One region of the Arthrobacter sp. NPDC080073 genome, then DNA from elsewhere that is predicted to be linked to it. Evidence: riboswitches for the same ligand, from Rfam matches in the RefSeq annotation. Region 1 holds a riboswitch; each other region holds the start of a gene.
What was found. Region 1 has a riboswitch for S-adenosylmethionine ahead of AB0O52_RS01120 (homoserine O-acetyltransferase). Riboswitches for the same ligand answer to the same signal wherever they lie in the genome.
Positions count from the first base shown of each region.

Region 1 (6,460 bases):
TCCGCGTTTCCCGGGTTGTTGAGGGACTCGAAGTACTCCACCGACCAGTGGAACCACCGCATGCAGAAGAGCCGCATGGTGAGGCCATGGGTTACCAGCAGGGTGTTGGGCGCGTAGTCGGGTTTTTCCCAATGCCGGTACAGGGTTTCCATGAAGGACGAAATCCGGTCGTAGACATCGGAGCCTGATTCGCCCTCGCGGAACCGGTAGAAGAAATGTCCGTAGAGGTTGCGGAGCTCCTTTTGGTCCCCGATGTCTCCGGCAATCTGGAAGTTGGCCCAGTCCTGCTCACGCAGCCGGGGCTCTTCGATCACCCTTTCCGTCAGGCTGCCCAGATTCAGTGCTTCGAGGGTCTGGTACGCCCGGAGATAGGGCGAGACATAGACGCACACAGGTTCGCCGTCGAGCTTCCTGCGCAGGGCCTCACCGGCGGCCCGTGCCTGTTCGACGCCAAGCTCCGTCAGCGGGATGCGGTAATCGGGCACACGGTTGTAGATGGAAGTATCGGCATTGGCGGCGGACTGGCCGTGCCGGATCATGAAGATTCGTGCTGGCGCGCTCATCCCACCAAGCATAGGGTCAGGAGCCGCCCGGCCCATGCACGCGGACGGCGGCGACCCGGCTCCGAGGAAAACTTCAGGCAAATGCAGGCAAGATAGGAGCATGCTCCTAGCCTCAACGCGCCGGTTGCGCGCCGAAGTGCTGATTGTCCTTGGCCTGTCCCTGGGCCAATCGGCCGTGTACTCCGTTGTGCAGTTGTTGGACAAGATGACCCAAGGGCCCTTGGCCCACGCGACGTCCACCCTCAACCGCTCGCAGAGCACGCGTGAGTACTTCGATCTCACCTACCAGCTGCTGGATATCGCGTTCGCGCTGGTCCCTGTGGTGTTGGTGTTCTACTTCCTGTCCTTGCACCGCCAAACGGCCGAAAGTCCCTCGGGCTTCACCCGGCTGGGCTTCAACTTCGCCCGCCCGGGCCGTGACGCGTTGCAAGGACTGGGCCTCGCCGCGCTGATCGGAATCCCGTCGCTGGGCCTCTACGCGGCCGGCCGCGCCCTGGGGATCACGACGGCGATCATCCCCAGCGGCCTGGACTCCTATTGGTGGACCGTGCCGGTGCTGGTCCTCTCCGCGGTGCGGCACGCCATCGTCGAAGAAGTCATCGTAGTGGGCTACCTCCTGGACCGGTTCGGGAAGTTCGGGTGGAGCACCCCGCTCGCGATCGCGCTCAGCGCGCTCCTTCGCGGCAGCTACCACCTGTACCAAGGCTTCGGGCCGTTCATCGGCAACGCCGTCATGGGCCTCGTGTTCGGCTGGATTTACACGAAGACCAAACGCGTCATGCCGCTCGTCGTGGCCCACGCCCTCCTGGATATCGTGGCATTCGTCGGCTTCAGCGTCTTCGGCAAGGCCATCGGGCTGGGGTGAGGGGTGGGTTAAAAGGTTTCGGCCGCCATCGCGGGGTGACGTCATTGGCACCCGCATATGGCGGCCGAAGTTTTCCGGGCCCTCCTGGCCCGATGGTCCGTCAGATGGCGACGGGTTGGTCCGTCAGATGGTGACGGCTCCGTTGGCGGTTTCGAACGTTACCGACATGATTCCCGGCGTTCCGTGCGGAGCCATCCATTGGACTGCAACGTCCTCAAGCGGCTTCTCCACGGGTTCCCCAAGCCACTCGGTGACGCGCTCCGCGGAGCCGGCAATCGTGAGGCTGGACATCTTGACATCGCTTGGGTAGACGAGGGAAGGGTGAAGTGCGGGGTCGCCCTCCCAGCGGAGCAAATAGGGAACCTGGGGATCGGCGATGAGTCCCAGGATGCCGATCTGCGACCAGACGAGTTCGCGGCCGTCTGGAAACTTTCGGTTGCCGGGGACGGCGGCGCGTCCGAGCCGCTGTTCGAACGGGCTCAGGTCGTCAACAGCGACGCACCAGCCCATCCACCCACCTCCTGCGGCGGAGCGTGCACGGACGGCTTGTCCGAAAGGTGCCTTGTCGGATGCCGGGTGGTCAAGGACCTCGACAACTTCCAGGTATTTGTGGTCAGCAAGGGGGATGATCATGTTCCGGGTGCCGAAGCGCGGGTGCACTCCGCCCCGGACTGCGTCCACTCCCAATGCTGCGGAAATCCGCTCGGTGGTGGCCAAGAGGCCATCTCGTTCACAAGCGTAAGAGACGTGATCCATGCGCATGGCTTCATCTTGGCACTTTGTGATGGAGCTCTCAGCTAAGTCAAGCCTAACTAAGGTGGGACGTATCGAAAAGGCAGCCCAAAGTCACTTCAGGACGCGCCAAGACCGAAAACTACTGCGTTCGTCACAAAGCTTCCGGAGCCCGCAACACCGTCCCTAGACTGGCGGCAACCGAACGCCGGCAGGCTGAATACCGCAGCTCCGCAGGCTGAAACACGGCAGAGAGCCCAGACAACCAGGAGTCAGCATGTCCCAAGGATGGTCATTCGAAACGCGCCAGATCCACGCCGGCCAGGAGCCGGACGCCGCCACCGGCGCCCGGGCACTGCCCATCTACCAGACCACCTCGTTCGTCTTTCCTAGCGCGGAAAGCGCTGCCAACCGCTTTGCGCTCGCCGAGCTGGCGCCCATCTACACCCGGATTGGCAACCCCACGCAGGATGCGGTGGAACAGCGCATAGCGAGCCTGGAGGGTGGCTTGGCGGCGCTCCTGCTGAGCTCCGGCCAGGCTGCGGAAACGTTCGCCATCCTCAACGTCGCCGAGGCGGGCGACCACGTTGTCGCCAGCCCGAGCCTCTACGGCGGCACCTACAACCTGCTGGCCCACACGCTGAAGAAATTCGGCATCTCGGTCACCTTCGTCGAGGATCCGGACAACCTCGACCACTGGCGCGACGCCGTGCAGCCAAATACCAAGCTCTTCTTCGCCGAAGTCGTCTCCAACCCCCGCCAGGATGTTTTGGACATCGAGGGCGTCTCCCGCGTTGCGCACGAGGCAGGGGTCCCGCTCGTCGTGGACAACACCCTCGCCACGCCCTACCTCATCCGGCCCATCGAGTGGGGCGCGGACATCGTGGTGCATTCGGCCACCAAATACCTGGGCGGGCACGGATCTGCCATAGCCGGCGTCATCGTGGACTCCGGCAACTTCGATTTCGGCAAGGACCCTGGGCGGTTCCCCAACTTCAATACCCCGGACCCCAGCTACAACGGCCTGGTCTACGCCCGCGACCTCGGCAAGGACGGTGCCCTCGGCGCGAACCTCTCCTACATCCTCAAGGCCCGGGTCCAGCTCCTGCGCGACCTCGGCTCGGCAGTTTCCCCGTTCAACGCTTTCCTGATCTCCCAAGGAATCGAAACCCTCAGCCTGCGGGTGGAACGCCACGTGGACAACGCCACCAAAGTGGCGCAATGGCTCGAAGGGCGCGACGACGTCGAATCGGTCGCGTACGCGGGGCTGCCTTCGAGCCCGTGGTTCGAACGCGGGCGCAAGTACGGTCCCCGCGGCACCGGCGCGGTGGTCTCCTTCACCATCCGCGGCGGGATCGACGCCGGAAAGCGCTTCGTGGACGCCCTGGAACTGCATTCGCACGTAGCAAACATCGGCGACGTCCGTTCCTTGGTCATCCACCCGGCGTCCACGACGCACAGCCAGCTGACGACCGATCAGCAGGCCCTTGCTGGGGTGACCCCGGGCTTGGTGCGGCTGTCCGTCGGAATAGAGCACATCGACGATATCCTCGCGGACCTCGAGGCTGGATTCCGGGCGGCCAAGGGCGCCTAGTACCGCTCCGGATGGCGCAGGAGGCCGGCGGGCGACGCAGCATGAATCTTCGCCGGCTGGCTTCCGCATCCCTTTCTTCGTGAACAAAACGCGGCCAAGTGTCACAAAGATGTCATAATCTTCGTCAGGAGGGGTCCGGTTTTCCTAGACTCTTCCCGTAGGTCATGAGTGCCAGCGACAGCCCCGGCTTGCTGGCCGGCAACCCTCCTTTCGCGGCGGGGTGCCCCGGGTGAAGACCTGGCCCTTCGCTGTATTGGCGGCGGGCAAGCGCGATGTGAGGTGTCAACGAATGACAATTGCTGCAACAGCCATACCCCTTTCCGGTACCCAGGACGGAACCCTCAAGTATGTTTCCGTGGGCGGACTCGAGCTCGAAGCCGGAGGTTTCCTGCCGGACGTAGTCCTTGCCTATGAGACATGGGGGCGGCTCAACGCAGACGCGTCCAACGCCGTCCTGGTGGAGCACGCACTGACCGGCAGCACCCATGTGGCCCGCGGCGAGAGCGGGGAAGAAGGCTGGTGGGAACAACTCGTTGGCCCCGGTGCCACCATCGACACGGACCGCTACTTCGTAGTCTCCATCAACATCGTGGGAGGCTGCTACGGCAGCACCGGCCCGTCGTCGAACGCTCCTGACGGCAGGCCGTGGGGCTCCCGCTTCCCGCTCGTGACCCTGCGGGACAGCACCGTAGCCGAAGCCCGGTTGGCCGACGCCCTGGGGATCCGCAGCTGGCATACCGTCGTCGGCGGGTCCTTGGGCGGTGCCCGGGCACTGGAATGGGCCGTCAGCTATCCGGACCGCGTCCAGCGATGCGCCGTGATTTCGATCGGGGCGTACAGCACTGCCGAGCAGATCGCGTTCGCGCAGGCCCAGACGCTTGCCATCCGGCAGGACGCCGACTTCAACGGCGGCGACTACTATGGCCAGGCCGCGCCCGAGGCGGGGTTGGCCCTTGCCCGTCGGATTGCCCACATCACCTATCGTTCGGCGGATGAACTGGACTTCCGCTTCGGCCGGAACGCCCAAGGCGGCGAGGCGCCCCTTCAGGCTGCCGCGTTGGGGGACCGGGGCCGCTACCAGGTGGAGAGCTACCTCGACCACCAGGGAAGCAAGCTCGTCCAGCGCTTCGACGCCAACAGCTACATCGCCATCACCGAGGCCCTCATGAGCCACGACATCACCCGCGGCCGGGGCTCATTGGAGGAGGCGCTGTCCGTGGCAACGGCGAAGTTCTTCGTTGCCTCGGTGGACTCGGACCGCCTCTATTTCCCGGAACAATCCCACGAGTTGGCCAAGGCCTTGCCCGGAGAAGTTCCCGTTCACGTGATCGAGGCGCCGATCGGGCACGACGGTTTCCTCACCGAGATCGGCCAGCTCGGTCCCCAGCTGCGCGAAGCTTTCTTCGGCTGAATCAGCCGTTCATGATCTCCTGGCGGAGCTTCATGTAGTCCTCCATGGCGATTTTCCCGTCACTGTACTCCTGGTCCAGTTCCGCCAGTTTCCGCGCCCGGTAGCCGAGGGGAGCACCGTTCGGCTGGTGCGCCGCTTCCGGTTGGGGCGCCGCGTCCGGTTGGGGCGCCGCGTCCGGTTGGGGAGCAGTCGACGGCGGAGCGCCCTGCGGAACGGGCCTCGCCACCGGAGGTTGCGGCTCAGCCGGGATGATTACCGGGGGTCGCTCCGGGTATCCGACGGGGTGGTGCTGTGGAGGGTATTGCTGCCCGGGGAGGGGGCCGTCGGGATATTGCTGTCCGGGGAACTGGCCCGGAGGGGCTTCGGGGTACCTCCCGTAGCTGTTGTTCCCGTAGTCCCCGTTCCGGAGCCTGCGCTGGCGCGATCGGTTGTACATGCGGATCCCCATGGGAATCAGCCAAGAGCAGACGATGATCCAGAAGATCAAATTGTTCACGGTGGGGGCCTCCTAGGTCTTTCACCAGCTTAGTCCCGCTCCCTGTGACCCACCTCGTGGTTCCCGGTCAGCTCCGCGGCTGGATGGTGTCGGCAGGACCGAAGACGGGTCCCGGCGTCGGGCGTTTCGGAAGGATTCCGTCGCCGGAGGACCGGTGCCGGATCCGGCGGATGACCCACGGGACAAAATACTCCCGCGCCCAAACGAGATCGCCCGAGCGGGCTTCGCGCCAACTGCGCTGGGGGAGCGGCTTGGGGAACAGCGGTTCGAGGTTGTGCGGCACATTGAGTGAATCGAGGACCATCGCTGCGATGGTGTGGTGGCCGAGCGGCGAGAAGTGCAGGCGGTCTTCGTCCCACATCTGGGAGTCCGAAAGTTGCCGCAGGGACCACATGTCAGCGATCACGGCATCGTGGCGCGCGGCGACGGTGCGGAGGTTTTCGTTGTAGATGGCCACCTTGCCGCGGATCCGGCCGAGTACGGATGACACGGTGTCCGGACCATTGAAGAGAACCACCGTGGCGCCTTCGGAACTCAGGATCTGCACGGCGGCATCGAGTTTCTCGGCCAAGGCGTCGGGATCGCCGCCTGGACGGATGAGGTCGTTGCCGCCTGCGGAAATGCTCACGAGGTCCGGCTTGAGGTCCATGCACGGGCCAAGTTGTTCGTCGATGATCTGTTGTAGCAGTCGCCCGCGGATGGCGAGGTTGGCGTAGGCGAAATCCCGGTGTCCCCGGCTCAGTTCCTCCGCAACGCGGTCCGCCCAGCCGCGATGTCCCCCGGGGTTGTTGGGCTCGGG
Region 1 covers NZ_JBFBKR010000001.1:222,584-229,043, reverse strand. The annotation lists gene AB0O52_RS01140 (phosphoglycerate mutase family protein) at 1-563, opposite strand, end outside; gene AB0O52_RS01135 (type II CAAX endopeptidase family protein) at 664-1,428, shown strand; gene AB0O52_RS01130 (VOC family protein) at 1,552-2,190, opposite strand; gene AB0O52_RS01125 (bifunctional o-acetylhomoserine/o-acetylserine sulfhydrylase) at 2,438-3,754, shown strand; SAM riboswitch class IV at 3,915-4,030, shown strand; gene AB0O52_RS01120 (homoserine O-acetyltransferase) at 4,044-5,165, shown strand; gene AB0O52_RS01115 (hypothetical protein) at 5,167-5,661, opposite strand; gene AB0O52_RS01110 (SGNH/GDSL hydrolase family protein) at 5,729-6,460, opposite strand, start outside.

Region 2 (6,460 bases), on a different contig from region 1:
CCTGAGCACTTGGCTCGGCGGCCTCGTGGCGTGGGTCGCCGCGTGGGGCGGCATTATGCTGGTGCATTACTTCTGGGTGGACAAGCGTAGCCCCGCGGCAGTGGACCGGCTCTTCGACCGCGTGGGCACCCGCCGGCTACCGGCGTTCAACTGGGCCGGGATCACCGCGCTCCTGGTGGGCATCTTTGCCACGTGGCTGTTCATGTACGGCGTCCTGCCGATCATGCAAGGCCCCCTCGCCACGGCCATGGGCGGGATCGACTTGTCCTGGCTGGCAGGCGGACTTGTTGCCGCGGCAGTTTACGGCGCACTCGGCCCGCGGGTTCATGCCCGATACCTTCCGCTGGCTTCCGCAGCCGCAGTGCCTTCCGCCGTCGCAGTGCCTTCCGCCGATGCAGTGCCTTCCGCCGACGGGCGGGCGCAGCCCCTTGCGGGAGACGCCGCCGCCAATCTGGTCAACGACTGAGAGGAACCCCGATGACCACCAACGCTTTTCCTGACGAGGCACACTCGGTCACGTGGCCGGAAAATTTCAAGGCCGCGGCATCCTTCACGTTCGACGTCGACGCCGAATCCTGCACCATCGCGCACGATCCCACCAGTACCCGGCGCATGTCACTCATGAGCCACCAGTCCTACGGCCCGAGGGTCGCTGTTCCGCGGCTCCTGAAGATCCTCGAGCGCCAAGAGATCCAGGGGACCTTCTTTATCCCGGGTTTCACAGCGGAAAGCTACCCGGACGTGGTGCGGCGGATCGTCGACGGCGGACATGAAGTGGCCCACCACGGTTACCTGCACGAACCCATGCAGGGAATCGACGCCGCCACCGAGGCCAGCTACCTGGACCGCGGGCTCGAAGCCCTCGCGAAGGTAGCCGGGGCCAGGCCGGTCGGCTACAGGGCACCGTGGTGGGAGCTGAACTGGCATTCGCCGGCGCTGCTCGCGGACCGTGGTTTCCTCTACGATTCAAGCCTGCTCGACGGCGATGCCCCCTACCGCATGGCGGTTGCCCCAGACGATTCACTGGAGATCGATTCACGGGACATCGATTCAAGGGACAGCGATTCACGGGACATCGTGGAGATCCCCGTGGATTGGGCGCTGGACGATTGGGAGCAATACGCGTTCTACCCGGGAGTAACAGGAAGTGGCGTCATCGAGAGTCCTTCCAAGGTCTTGGAGATGTGGACATTGGAAGCCGAGGCGCATCACGCCCAAGGCAGTTGCTTCGTCTTGACCAACCACCCGTTCATCTCCGGCCGTCCATCCAAGGCCGTCGCCTTGGAACAGCTGATCGAACGCGTCAAAGCCATGGACGGAATGTGGGTGACCACCTTGGAACGGATCGCCGAACACACCAAGGCCACCGTCAACGAAATCCACAGCCACGCCCGGATCGACGTCCCGTCCTACCCGGGCGCAGGAGCCAGTTTCAAGCCCGCCCGTCTGCTGGAAACCACTGCAAGGTAGGGACATGTCCAGCGCTCCGCGCCGATTCCCCTTGAGCATGCCCCGCCTTGGCCAGGAGGAGTGGACATAACACTCATAGCCCGTTGAGCATGCTCAGCCTTGGCCAGGAGCAGTGGACATAGCACTCATATGTCCACTGCTGGGGCTGAAGGGTGGGCATGTCCCGTGGGGGTGGGAAGGGTCAAGGGTGGGCATGTCCCGCGGGGGTGGGCAGGCTGAAGGGTGGGCATGTCCAGTGGTGGGTGGGCGGGGTCAAGCGTGGGCCACGGGGAGGGGAGGGCCTGAACTGGGCTACAGGTCGCTCCGGCACGGGGCGGTGTGGAGTTTGAAGAGTCCGTTCAGGTCTCCGGCCGCCAAACCATCGGGGGCACCGATCTCCGGGTACATGAGCTGGATTGGATCTTCCACGTGGTCAAGGCCCACCACGTGGCCAAGTTCGTGTTGAATCACCGCGGAGACGTAATGGGCGCCGCCGGAGACGCCCAGCAGCTCCGTGATTTGCGGGGCGTCCAGGTCCAGGCTTCCCGAGACATAGCTCTTAGCTCCGGTGCCGAAGCTGTACATGGTGCTGCCGCCGGTGCCGATGACGGTTCCGCTCAACGCCGGAGCGGCTTCGGGAGTGGTCCAGGAAATCAGGAGGGGTGCCCAACGATCGCCGTAGAGCGCGGGCTGGTATGGCTTGCGCTTCTCGGAGGGGTTTTCCGTGGTGGTGCCGTCGTCGACGAATTTGAGGCCTGTGGCGGCGGCGATCTTGGCGATGGCGTCGGCGATGAGCCCTTCGGATCCGGCCGGGGCGAGGGCTGCGTTGACCACATAGTGCAATGGCCGGCACGGAGAATAGCCCACCGGCGTCCCGTCGGCGTTGGTGGCCAGGAACTTATAGGAGTTGCTGGCTACGGCAGGCTTGGCGGGGGAGCCGAGCGGGTGTCCGGCTTCTTCCAGGCCAGGCGGCGGGGTATCCGGCGCACGGGCCGCCTTTCGTTGACCTTGACCGGAAGCCGCGTCCTGCCCGGGGCTGCTTGCCGTGGCGTGGGCGGAAGGAGCCAGGTTCGGAAGCAAACCGGTGATGCCGGGGTCGCCCCGGAGGAATCCACTGACAAATACGGCTACGGCAGCGACAGCCGCCACCACCATCAGGTTTCGGAACAGGGCAAGAACGGTACCGACGCGCTTGGGCGGCGGGCCGCCGTCGTACCCGTAGTTTGAATGCAAGTCTTCCCCCAAGTCCCTCACCGGCGCCCCGTTGCGCCGGCGCTACTAACCGATGACAGCGCCGAAGACGAGTCCGAGTCCATACGTGGCCGCAGCCGCACCGAGACCGATCGCGAGTTGCCGGAGGCCGCGGGTCAGCGGCGAGGTTCCGGACAGCAAGCCGACGACGGCGCCCGTCGACAGAAGCGCGATGCCCACCAGCGTACCGGCCACGGCAAGCGCCGCGAAGCCCGTCATGCCGAAGATGAACGGCAGGATGGGCACGATGGCGCCCGAAGCGAAGAAGCAGAAGCTCGAGATCGCGGCGCCCCAGGCGGAGCCCACGGCCTCGTGCTCGTTGACGGTTTCTTCCACTTCGGGGTGGAGCGAAAGGCTGGGATCGCAATCGCAGGCGTAGAGGCCTATGCGCTCCGCGGCCCGGTGTTCGGCGGCTTCGCGGGACATACCCCGGGCCAGATACACGAGGACGAGCTCATTGTGCTCGATGTCCAGGGCCGGTGCCGCGGTCAGCGTTGCCTGGGTGGGGCGCGTGGCCTTGAGGAGCTCGAGCTGGGAGCGGACCGAGACATACTCGCCGGCACCCATGGAGAGCGCGCCCGCGAGCAGGCCGGCGATGCCGCTGAACAGGACCACGGTGGCGGGAACGCCGGTGGCGGCCATGCCCATCACGAGGGAAAGGTTGCTGACTAGGCCATCGTTGGCGCCGAATACAGCTGCGCGGAAGGTCCCGGACAACCTGTTGCGGCCGCGCGTCGCCAGGCCGCGGACCACTTCTTCGTGGATCTGTTCGTCGGCCGCCATGGCGCGGGTCGCTGCCGGATCCTTCGCGTAAGGCGAGCGGCCTTCAGCCCGTTGGGCGAGGGCGAGGACGAACACTGATCCGAAGTTCCGGGCCAGGAAGCCGAGCATTCGGCTTCGGACAGAGGCCGCCTTCGGCATACCGGCATGTTCGCCGAGGAGTCTGAGCCAATGTGCCTCATGGCGACCCTCGGCCTCGGCCAGGGCCAAAAGGATTTCGCGTTCCTCGCCGTCGCGGCGCTGCGCCAGTTGGCGGTACACGGCGGCCTCGGCCCGCTCGTCCGCCAAATACTGACGCCAGCGCTTGATGTCCGACGACGGGGGAGTCTTGGTGGCTGCTGCGTCCGGCGATGGACTCCTTGAGTCCGAAGGATTGTCTGAATGCGAGGGTTTTGCGTGCGGTTGCACCGGGACTCCTGGGTTGCTGGGGCGGGCTTCATCGCCTCATTGCAGCTCCACCTTATCGCCAATTTCCGCGGTTTTTCGGCCGGTAATCCTCACTGGACGTTTTAGGCGCGCCTCAAAAACGGGAGGCTCCAGGGAAGCCTTGACCGCAACAGGGGGCAGTGCTGGGATGGATGGACAGGGTCCGCGAATTGGCGGGGTAGCGTGATGACCGGCTGCCTCCTATGCCTGTGCGATGGGCTCAGCGGCACGTCGAACGGAGGTTGCACCATGGACAGCACCGAGACCCACACCCGCCATCCCGAACGTTCCACGGTCGAGGCTGATCCCGCCTATGACTACAGCGAGGATCTGGCGGTGGACGAGGACTGGGAAGACCAGACCGAGGTTCTTGACGATGACGAACGGGTGGTTCCGCTCGATGCCGACGAACACCGTGAGGCCGAAGAGATCGAATAGCCCGCCTCGCTGAACCGAGGTGCTAAGCCCTCGCAGCTAGAACGCGCTCAGGATGAAGTGCCTCTGCACGCCTGCCCGGTGCCCGGTTGCGGCCACCGTCAGGGTGAGTTTGCGTGTCGCGGGGAACCAGCGGGCGGGCTGGACGGCTTTTGAGAGCGCTTCGGTGATGAGCCGAGGCTCATGATGCCAATAGCGTTCGAGGTTTCCGTCCACCACGAACGTGATGGAGCCTTGGGACAGGTCGACGCCGGGAATCACCCGGACGAACTCGTCCACCGGGCGGGCGCGGGGCAGCGATAGGGTGCCGGCCCCGGTGGTGCGGCCGGTTGTGGCGTTGGCGCCGTTTTCGAAAGGCATGGCCTTCTCCTGGGGAGTTGCTCTTGCCCGTTCGGTTGTCTCTGGTCCGAGCCGGGCCGCTTCTTCATCCGAACCACCCGTGAACATGGGGTTGGCGTGTGGCAAGTCGGAGCTTGGCGCCACATCTCTTGAAGCTGTTCCTACTGTACATGCAGGTGAGGCGCCGCACCCTCGAGGAGAAGGTGCGGCGCCGCCGTCGTACTTTACTTGGTGAAGCCTAGTGGCTGGCCACCGGGTGGACTTCCAAGGGGAGTTCCTCGGTGACCGCTCCGGCAACGCGACGGTCCCAGGCTGCCCGGACCCCGGGCTCCGTGGGCGGCGTCAAGAGGGAAACCACGATGTAGATGACCAGCGAAGCGCCGAGGCCCCAGTAGATGGGATCGTTGGCGTAGACGCCGTCTTCGCTGGGAATGATGCCGGTGGCGTAGGCGATCAGCAGGGCCAAAGTCAGGACCGAGCCCACTGCCATGGACCACGCTGCGGCGATGCCCGTGCCACGCTTCCAGACCAGGCCGCCCAGGATGGCAACCAGGAGGCCGCCCACCAGGATGTCGTAGGCGATGGTCAGGGCCACCACGACGTCTTGCGCCGCCATCGAGATCAGCACGGCCACGATGCCCAGGCCAAGGACCCAGTAGCGGTTGGCCTTGACGTCGTGCTCGGGGTTCTCAGTGTCGTTGGTGTTGATCGTTTTGCCGAACCAGCTCGCCACGAACGGCACCACGTCGGCGCGGGCAACGGTGGCTGCGGCGATGAGGGCCCCGGAAGCGGTGGACATCATGGCCGCGACTGCTGCGGCCATGACGAGGCCGCCGATCCCGATCGGCAGGATGTGGGTGGCAACCTCGGCGTAGACAACGTCCTTGCCGAGGGCCTTGACGTCGATGTTGGGCAGGGCCACACGGGCGGCGAGGCCGATCAAAGCGCCGGCCACGCCGTACAGGACGCAGTAGATGCCGGCAGTGGCGCCGCCCCAACGGGCCACCTTGGGGGTCTTGGCGGTGAAGACGCGCTGCCAGATGTCCTGGCCGATCAGCAGGCCCAAGGTGTAGACCACGAAGTACGTGATGATGGTCTGCGCTCCGATGCCGTCCAGCTGGAAGAAGCTGGCGTCAACACGGGCACGGATGCCGTCGAGGCCGCCGGCGGCGTTGAGGACGAACGGGAGCATGAGGAAGAAGATGCCTACCGTCTTGATGATGAACTGCACCTGGTCGGCGAGGGTGATGGACCACATGCCGCCGATGGTGGAGTAGACCAGGACGATGGCGCCGCCGACGGCGATGGCGAGCCAGCGCTCCCAGCCGAAAAGGACAACGAAGATGGTGGCGTAGGCGCCCGTGGACGTGGCACACAGCATGAGGGTGTAGGCGAGCATGACGATGCCGGAGGTCTGCGTGGCGCGCTGGCCGTAACGCAGGCTCAGCATCTGGGAGACGGTGTAGATCTTCAGCCTTTGGATGGTGCCGGCGAAAAGCAGGCTCAGGAGGAGGACGCCCGAACCGATCGCGACCACGAGCCACATGCCGGAGATGCCGAACTTGTAGCCGAGGCCGACGCCGCCAACCGTCGATGCGCCGCCGAGGACGACGGCGGCCATGGTGCCGGTGTAGAGCATCGGACCGAGGCGGCGCCCGGCCACCAGGAAGTCGCTGTTGTTCTTGGTGCGCGACTTGCCCCACCAGCCGAAGGCCAGCATGGCGAGCAAATACACCACCACGATCGCAATATTGATGAACGAAGAGTCCACGGTTGGCTC
Region 2 covers NZ_JBFBKR010000016.1:55,109-61,568, reverse strand. The annotation lists gene AB0O52_RS17030 (cytosine permease) at 1-466, shown strand, start outside; gene AB0O52_RS17025 (polysaccharide deacetylase) at 478-1,470, shown strand; gene AB0O52_RS17020 (matrixin family metalloprotease) at 1,762-2,604, opposite strand; gene AB0O52_RS17015 (VIT1/CCC1 transporter family protein) at 2,728-3,888, opposite strand; gene AB0O52_RS17010 (hypothetical protein) at 4,156-4,344, shown strand; gene AB0O52_RS17005 (hypothetical protein) at 4,381-4,701, opposite strand; SAM riboswitch class IV at 4,716-4,835, opposite strand; gene AB0O52_RS17000 (sodium:solute symporter) at 4,919-6,451, opposite strand.
Region 2: another riboswitch for S-adenosylmethionine. It lies ahead of AB0O52_RS17005 (hypothetical protein); the one in region 1 lies ahead of AB0O52_RS01120 (homoserine O-acetyltransferase).

Region 3 (6,460 bases), on a different contig from region 1:
CTCTAGGCCCAGTGGGCACCTGGTTTCACGGTGCCGTGGAATCAGCAAAGTTGATGGAGGGCATCATTGTGAGTGCAGTTTCTTCGTCCCAGAATTTCAATCACGGTTTTCCCACGCCCGGTCCCCAGGATCCCTCGCCCCAGAAGGTCATGGATCATGTTTTCTTCCTCTCCGAGGGGGAATGGAAAAAAGTCCGCGAAGAAGAACAATTCGACCACATCGTCATCGGCAGCGGTTTCTGCGCCTACGCCTTTGCTGAACGGACACTGACGGTCAACCCGCATGCACGGATCCTGATCATTGAACGGGGTCCGTTTTTCTTGCCACAGCATTTCCAAAACCTGCCACTGCCCTACAAGGAGACCCTGGGAGGCCTCTCCGAGACCTTTCCCTGGACCTTGGCCGCTGCCACGGCCACCCAGCCGCCGGGCAGGACCTCCTGGCAGCACGGCATGGTCCCTTTCTATGGCGGACGCAGCATCATGTGGAGCGCGTGGTGCCCCCGCCCCGAGGAGGATGAGATGCGGGGCTGGCCACGGGCGGTGATGGACGCTGCCAAGTCGCACTTCACGTCGGCGGAAGACCTGCTCAACGTGGTTTCGGCGGACCAGATCGACGCCGCACGGTCGGCCGACGTCGTCGATCTCATCAACGACACCCGGCCCGTCTACGGAATCATGCAGAAGGCCCTCCAGGAACGGCTTGAGGCGGGCCTGCACAAGATCGATTCCGCCACCCGCAGCATGCCGGCCCCGCTCGCCGCGGCAACCGGCGCGACGTCGGGCGTGGACTTCGCGAAGTTCTCGACGCCGGCAGTCCTCCTGGAACTAACGGACAAACAAGCGGCACTTGAAGCCCAAGGCAAGGGCGCCGCTCTTCGCATGGTCACGGACTGCACCGTGCTGAGCGTGCTCCAGCAGGACGGACGGGCCACGGCGTTGAACACAAACCGCGGCGTGGTGAACATCGGCAATGCCAACCTGGTACTGGCCATGGGCACACTTCCGCCGGCAACCCTGGTCCTGAATTCCTTCCCGCAGGTACAAGGTGCAGGCGGGCATTTCAGCGCCCACTTCATCACCTCTGTGGTGGCCCGGGTACCTCGCAAGGATTTTGACTTCAGCGAACAACTCGGCGAGCTCGAGTTGGCGGCCATCTATTTGGCGGGCAAGAGCACGGCCGGCATGCAGTACCACGTGCAGCTTTCGGTCCTCTCGGACCGTTGCCCGGACAAGAACGCCCAGAAGTCCGAACGCTACGCCCCCGACGTCGTCGCCACGGCTTCGCTCGCCCAGCTGCGGTCCTCGGAGGACTACTTGGTGTTCGTCTGTGCCGTCCTCGGCGAACTGGACGAAAGCAACCCGGAGAACCATTTGCGCCTGTCCGGCGGGGCCGACCCGACCTGCAACGTCACCTTGCAGGTGCTGGCCAACGCCACCGACGACGACACGTGGGACACCATGGACGAAGGCACCTTCCAGATGCTGGAGCGGGTACTGTCCCCGGCCGGCGCGGAGCGCGTCGAGTACTGGCACGGAGATCCCGATTCCGGAACCTGGCGTGCCGCGCGTCCGGCCATCCCGGAGCGCCGCGTACCGGGCTTGGTCCACGAAAGCTCGAGCCTGCCTATCGGCGAAGAGGAGGACGCCGTCGTCGGGATCGACTATCGCCTCAACGGCGTGGAGAACGTCTTCGTCACCGGCGGCAGTCTCTGGCCCACGGGTGGTTCCTGGAACCCGACCATGACGATGGTGGCCCTGGCTCAGGACCTCGCCGAAAGACTGGAGGCCGACGGCGGAGCGGCGGCAGCGCCATGACCGTCGCCCCGGCGCTGACCCGGCGCTCCTTCCCACAATTCCGCCCATGAGCGTCGCCGATGTGCTGGACCGGCAGGATGGCGTGTACTGGGTGGTGAAGGACGCGAATTCGGTCTTTCTGTGGGTCAACCAGAACTTCGCGGACCTGGTGGGCATGCGCAAGTCGGAGCTGATCGGACACCAGGACTCGCGCGCGGAACACGTTGCCCACGACAAGGAAGTGATAGCGAGCGGAAAGCCGCTGCTCAACTTCCACGAAACCATCGCCGTCCCCAGCAAGGAGGGCGGCATGGTGAATGTGGACATCGTGACCCAAAAAGGGTTGTTGCGTGCCCTGGGCAGCAAGGAGATCATCGGGATCACAGTCTGCTTCTCATTGAAGGATCCGGTCACATGACTGCCGCCGCAGAGGACTGGATCAAACGGCTGGACATGTCCCCCGCTATCGTGGGCGGCTGGTTCGCACCCGCTCTGGTCAGCAACGAGGACATAGCCGGTTCGGCGCTGCCTCCGCGCTTCGGCGTCGACCATCCGCTCTACAGCTCCAACTGGTACCTGCTTCAGTCCGGGGAGTTTCTCCAGTTGCACGCCCTCAAGCAGGATGAACTGTGGTTCTTCCACGTGGGGACACCCATCAGGCTGCATACCTTCTCCCGGGAGCTTGGATATCAGGACTTTGGCTATTCCGAGGCCGTATTGGGGGCGGATCCGGAGGCAGGCGAAACGTTGCAGGCAGTTGCGCTGAACTCCACCTGGTTCGGTGCCGAGTTGGCCGGTCCGGGGTTCGCCTTGGTCAGCTGCAGCCTCTCACCGGGATACGAGAGATCGGACTCCGCGAAACCGACGGCACGCGACATCGAATCGCTCGTTTTGAGGTTCCCCGGGCATGCCGAGCTGATCCTGCGCCTCGCGGCCGTATAGCGCGGCCGGATGGCCGGATGGCCGGATGGCCGGATAAAAACGTCTGGTGCGCCGGTTCTGGGGCCGGCGCACCAGGCTTCTTTCAGGACCCGATCGGAGAAAGTGCCCGCACCAGACCGAAGAGGTCCTTGGGGTCATCAGGGTTCGCGACCAAGTCGATCTCCTCGAAGAATTCTGAGCCCTCAACGGCATCGCGGAGGTAACGCAAGGCGGAAAAGTCCTCGATCGCAAAGCCAACGGAATCAAATATGGTGATCTGGTCCCTGGAGGTCCGGCCCGGAGCGCGCCCGCCAAGGACCTGCCAGAATTCCGTGACCGGGAAATCGGCGGACATCTGCTGGATCTCGCCTTCAATCCGCGTCTGTGGATCAAATTCCACAAAGACATCGCCGAGGCGCAGGATGGCAGAGTCGAGTTCGGTCTTCCCTGGGCAATCGCCACCGATCGCGTTGATGTGGACACCGGGCGAAACCTGGTCTGCCGTCAGGATAGTGGCGTTGGCTTTGTCCGCTGTGCACGTGGTGATGACGTCGGCGCCCTCCACCGCGTCAGCCGCCGAGCCTGCGATGGTGACGTCGAGGCCCAGCGGAGCCATGTTCCGGACGAATTTCTCCATCGCCGCCGGATCCGTGTCCCAGATCCTGACACTGTTGATACCCAGGGACGCCCGGAAGGCCAGGGCCTGAAACTCCGATTGGGTTCCGGTTCCGATCATCGCCATGACGCAGGCATCGGGGCGCGCGAGTTTCTTCGCGACCATACCGGACGTGGCCGCCGTTCGCAGCGCTGTCAGCACTGTCATTTCTGCGAGGAACGTCGGATAGCCGTTGTGGACGTCGGACAGGACGCCGAAAGCCGTCACGGTCTGGAAGCCACGCGCTGGATTCGAAGGGTGTCCATTTACATACTTGAAGCCGTATGTTTCCTGGTCGCTGGTGGGCATCAGCTCGATGACCCCGAATGGGGTGTGACTTGCCACCCGCGGAGTCTTGTCAAAAGACTCCCACCGCCGGAAGTCGTCTTCCAAGTACTGGATCATCCCCGAGATGATGGTCTCCGGACCCCGCCCGGCCGTCCAGCGAACCATATTGCGGACATCGACAAAGCGCGTCATGTGCGCTCCTTTCCCTCATAAGCACTGTTGCTACGAGGCTACGGAGCGGCGATATGCATCCACAATTGCCAAAGTATGTACTTTTCATTGAAAATCTGTACAAAACGACGAAAGGGTTTGTACATAATGATCATTCGGCGCGCGTCCTATGCGGGCACTACCGCAGAACGGAGCTGAGCAACAGGCTCGTCTCGCTATTGACGATCCCCTCGATGCCGCGGATCCTCCCGAGTACCTGGTCAAAATCGCTGAGGCTTTCCGTGCGTAGCTCGGCCACGAGGTCCCATCCGCCGTTGGTGGTGTGCAACGCCCAGATCTCCGGGAATCCCCGAAGCTGGCGAATGACCTTGTCGGCCGATCGTCCCTCCACGGCAATGAGCGCGATAGCTCTAATAGCAAGTGGATCGACCTCATCGCGCACCCTCGCCGTGAAACCAACGATGGTTCCGGTGGAGACAAGACGCTCGAGCCGGCTATTCACGGTTGCCCTGGCGACGCCCAGCTTGCGCGCGAGGCTCGCCACGGACGCCCTGCCGTCCTCCCGGAGGGCGGAGAGGAGCTGACGGTCAAGGTCGGTAAGTGCTGCCATAAAGATAAACGTATCGCCCATTCCCCAAGCGGGCCTGAGTCCGTAGGGTATCGACATGAGCATCTACATCAGCCCCGACTCTGCTGCGTGGTCGCTGACGGCCATGGCGACTGGTGCGTCAGCGGGATCAATCGATGATGCGAACGGTATGTCCAACCTGGTGAAGGAAATCTACGAGACAGAAGGTTTCGAAGCCCTGTCAGGAGTGGTTTTTGCCTTGGCTCATCACAACAGTCTCTCGCTGCATGCGCTCGCCACGGCCACCGGGATATCCGTACACGAGTTGCTGGAAATCCGGAAGCATCAAGGGTCGACTTTTCATCACTCCCCCACAGGAGCAGCGTCGCGGTTTGACGCCATTCCTCCCCGGATACAGGCGAGCCTGGAACCGCTGCCCGATGATACCGAGGCCTAGAGCTACCGGTTCCCAGCCTTGGCAAGCCTGACTGCCGCCCGGTTACGGAACATGACGACGGCCGGTGATGCAGGCCGCCGTCGCGGATGTTATTTTCTTCTTGAGTAATGAGCACCAGCGCAAAGCCCTGACTTGCTGGTCGGCAACCCTCTCTCCGGCGGGGTGCCTCAGGTGACTACTCGGCGTATCGACACTTTCGAACTGCAAGCGTGACTGAGGAGCACCAATGCCTGAACCCACCGAAGAAAAACTCTCCTACCGTCTCATCACGGGCCCTGACACCAAGGAATTCTGCGAGCGGATCTCTACCGCCCTCGCGGAGGGATACGTGCTGCACGGGAGCCCGGCCGCGACGTTCAACGGCAGTGACGTGATTGTGGCGCAGGCCATCGTCCTCCCCGCGGCGATCGCCAGCGCGGACGCAGCTGTTGCCAATGCCGTGGATCAGCTTGACGAAGAGTTCGACGGCGAGGGCCACGCATGAGCTACGCAGGCGACCTCAGCCCGCACGACGCCTGGGCCAAACTGGAGCAGGGCGCCATCCTGGTGGACGTCCGTACCGAAGCCGAGTGGGCACACATTGGCATCCCGGACACCAAAGCCACCGAAAACGATCCCCTGTTCATCCAGTGGAACCTTGCCGGCGGGATCCCCAACACGCGTTTCATCGAACAGCTGACGCAGCAGGCTCCGGAAGCAGATGGCACCGAGCTGGTCTTCCTCTGCCGCTCCGGCCAGCGTTCCATCGCTGCCGCCATCGCCGCAACGCAGGCTGGCTACACCTCGTACAACGTCCTTGAGGGCTTTGAGGGCGAGCCGGACCGCTACGGTGAGCGAACCGTGAACGGCTGGAAAAACCGTGGACTTCCGACGAACCTGGGGAACATCTAAGTGACTTTCAATCCTGACGCCGCCGGCTGGAGCCCTGACACCCAGGCCGTCCGCGGCGGTCTTGACCGCACCAACTTCCAGGAAACGTCCGAGGCCGTCTTCCTGAACTCAGGGTTCGTCTACGAATCCGCCGCAGCCGCGGAGCGCGCGTTCACAGGCGAGGACGAACGCTTTGTCTACTCCCGTTACGGCAACCCCTCCGTGGCCACCTTCCAGGAGCGGCTCCGCCTGCTCGAAGGCACCGAGGCGTGCTTCGCGACGGCGTCGGGCATGTCCGCTGTCTTCACCGCCCTCGGTGCGTTGCTGGCTGCCGGCGACCGCGTGGTTGCCGCCCGCTCGCTCTTCGGTTCCTGTTTCGTGATCCTCAACGAGATCCTGCCGCGCTGGGGCGTCGAGACCGTCTTCGTCGACGGGCCGGACCTGGACCAATGGCGTGCCGCGTTGTCCGAGCCCACAACGGCAGTGTTCTTCGAGTCGCCGTCGAACCCCATGCAGGAAATCGTGGACATCGCCGCGGTGAGCGAGCTCGCGCACGCGGCCGGTGCCACCGTCGTCGTCGACAACGTCTTTGCCACTCCCCTGCTGCAGCGCTGCGGCGATCTCGGCGCAGACGTGATCGTCTACTCAGGCACCAAGCACATCGACGGCCAAGGCCGGGTCCTGGGCGGAGCGATCCTGGGCACCAAGGAGTTCATCGACGGTCCCGTCAAGCA
Region 3 covers NZ_JBFBKR010000013.1:59,632-66,091, reverse strand. The annotation lists gene AB0O52_RS15335 (GMC oxidoreductase) at 69-1,817, shown strand; gene AB0O52_RS15330 (PAS domain-containing protein) at 1,864-2,214, shown strand; gene AB0O52_RS15325 (cupin domain-containing protein) at 2,211-2,738, shown strand; gene AB0O52_RS15320 (ornithine cyclodeaminase) at 2,821-3,852, opposite strand; gene AB0O52_RS15315 (Lrp/AsnC family transcriptional regulator) at 4,010-4,441, opposite strand; gene AB0O52_RS15310 (hypothetical protein) at 4,497-4,856, shown strand; SAM riboswitch class IV at 4,960-5,072, shown strand; gene AB0O52_RS15305 (DUF1737 domain-containing protein) at 5,083-5,340, shown strand; gene AB0O52_RS15300 (rhodanese-like domain-containing protein) at 5,337-5,747, shown strand; gene AB0O52_RS15295 (O-succinylhomoserine sulfhydrylase) at 5,748-6,460, shown strand, end outside.
Region 3: another riboswitch for S-adenosylmethionine. It lies ahead of AB0O52_RS15305 (DUF1737 domain-containing protein); the one in region 1 lies ahead of AB0O52_RS01120 (homoserine O-acetyltransferase).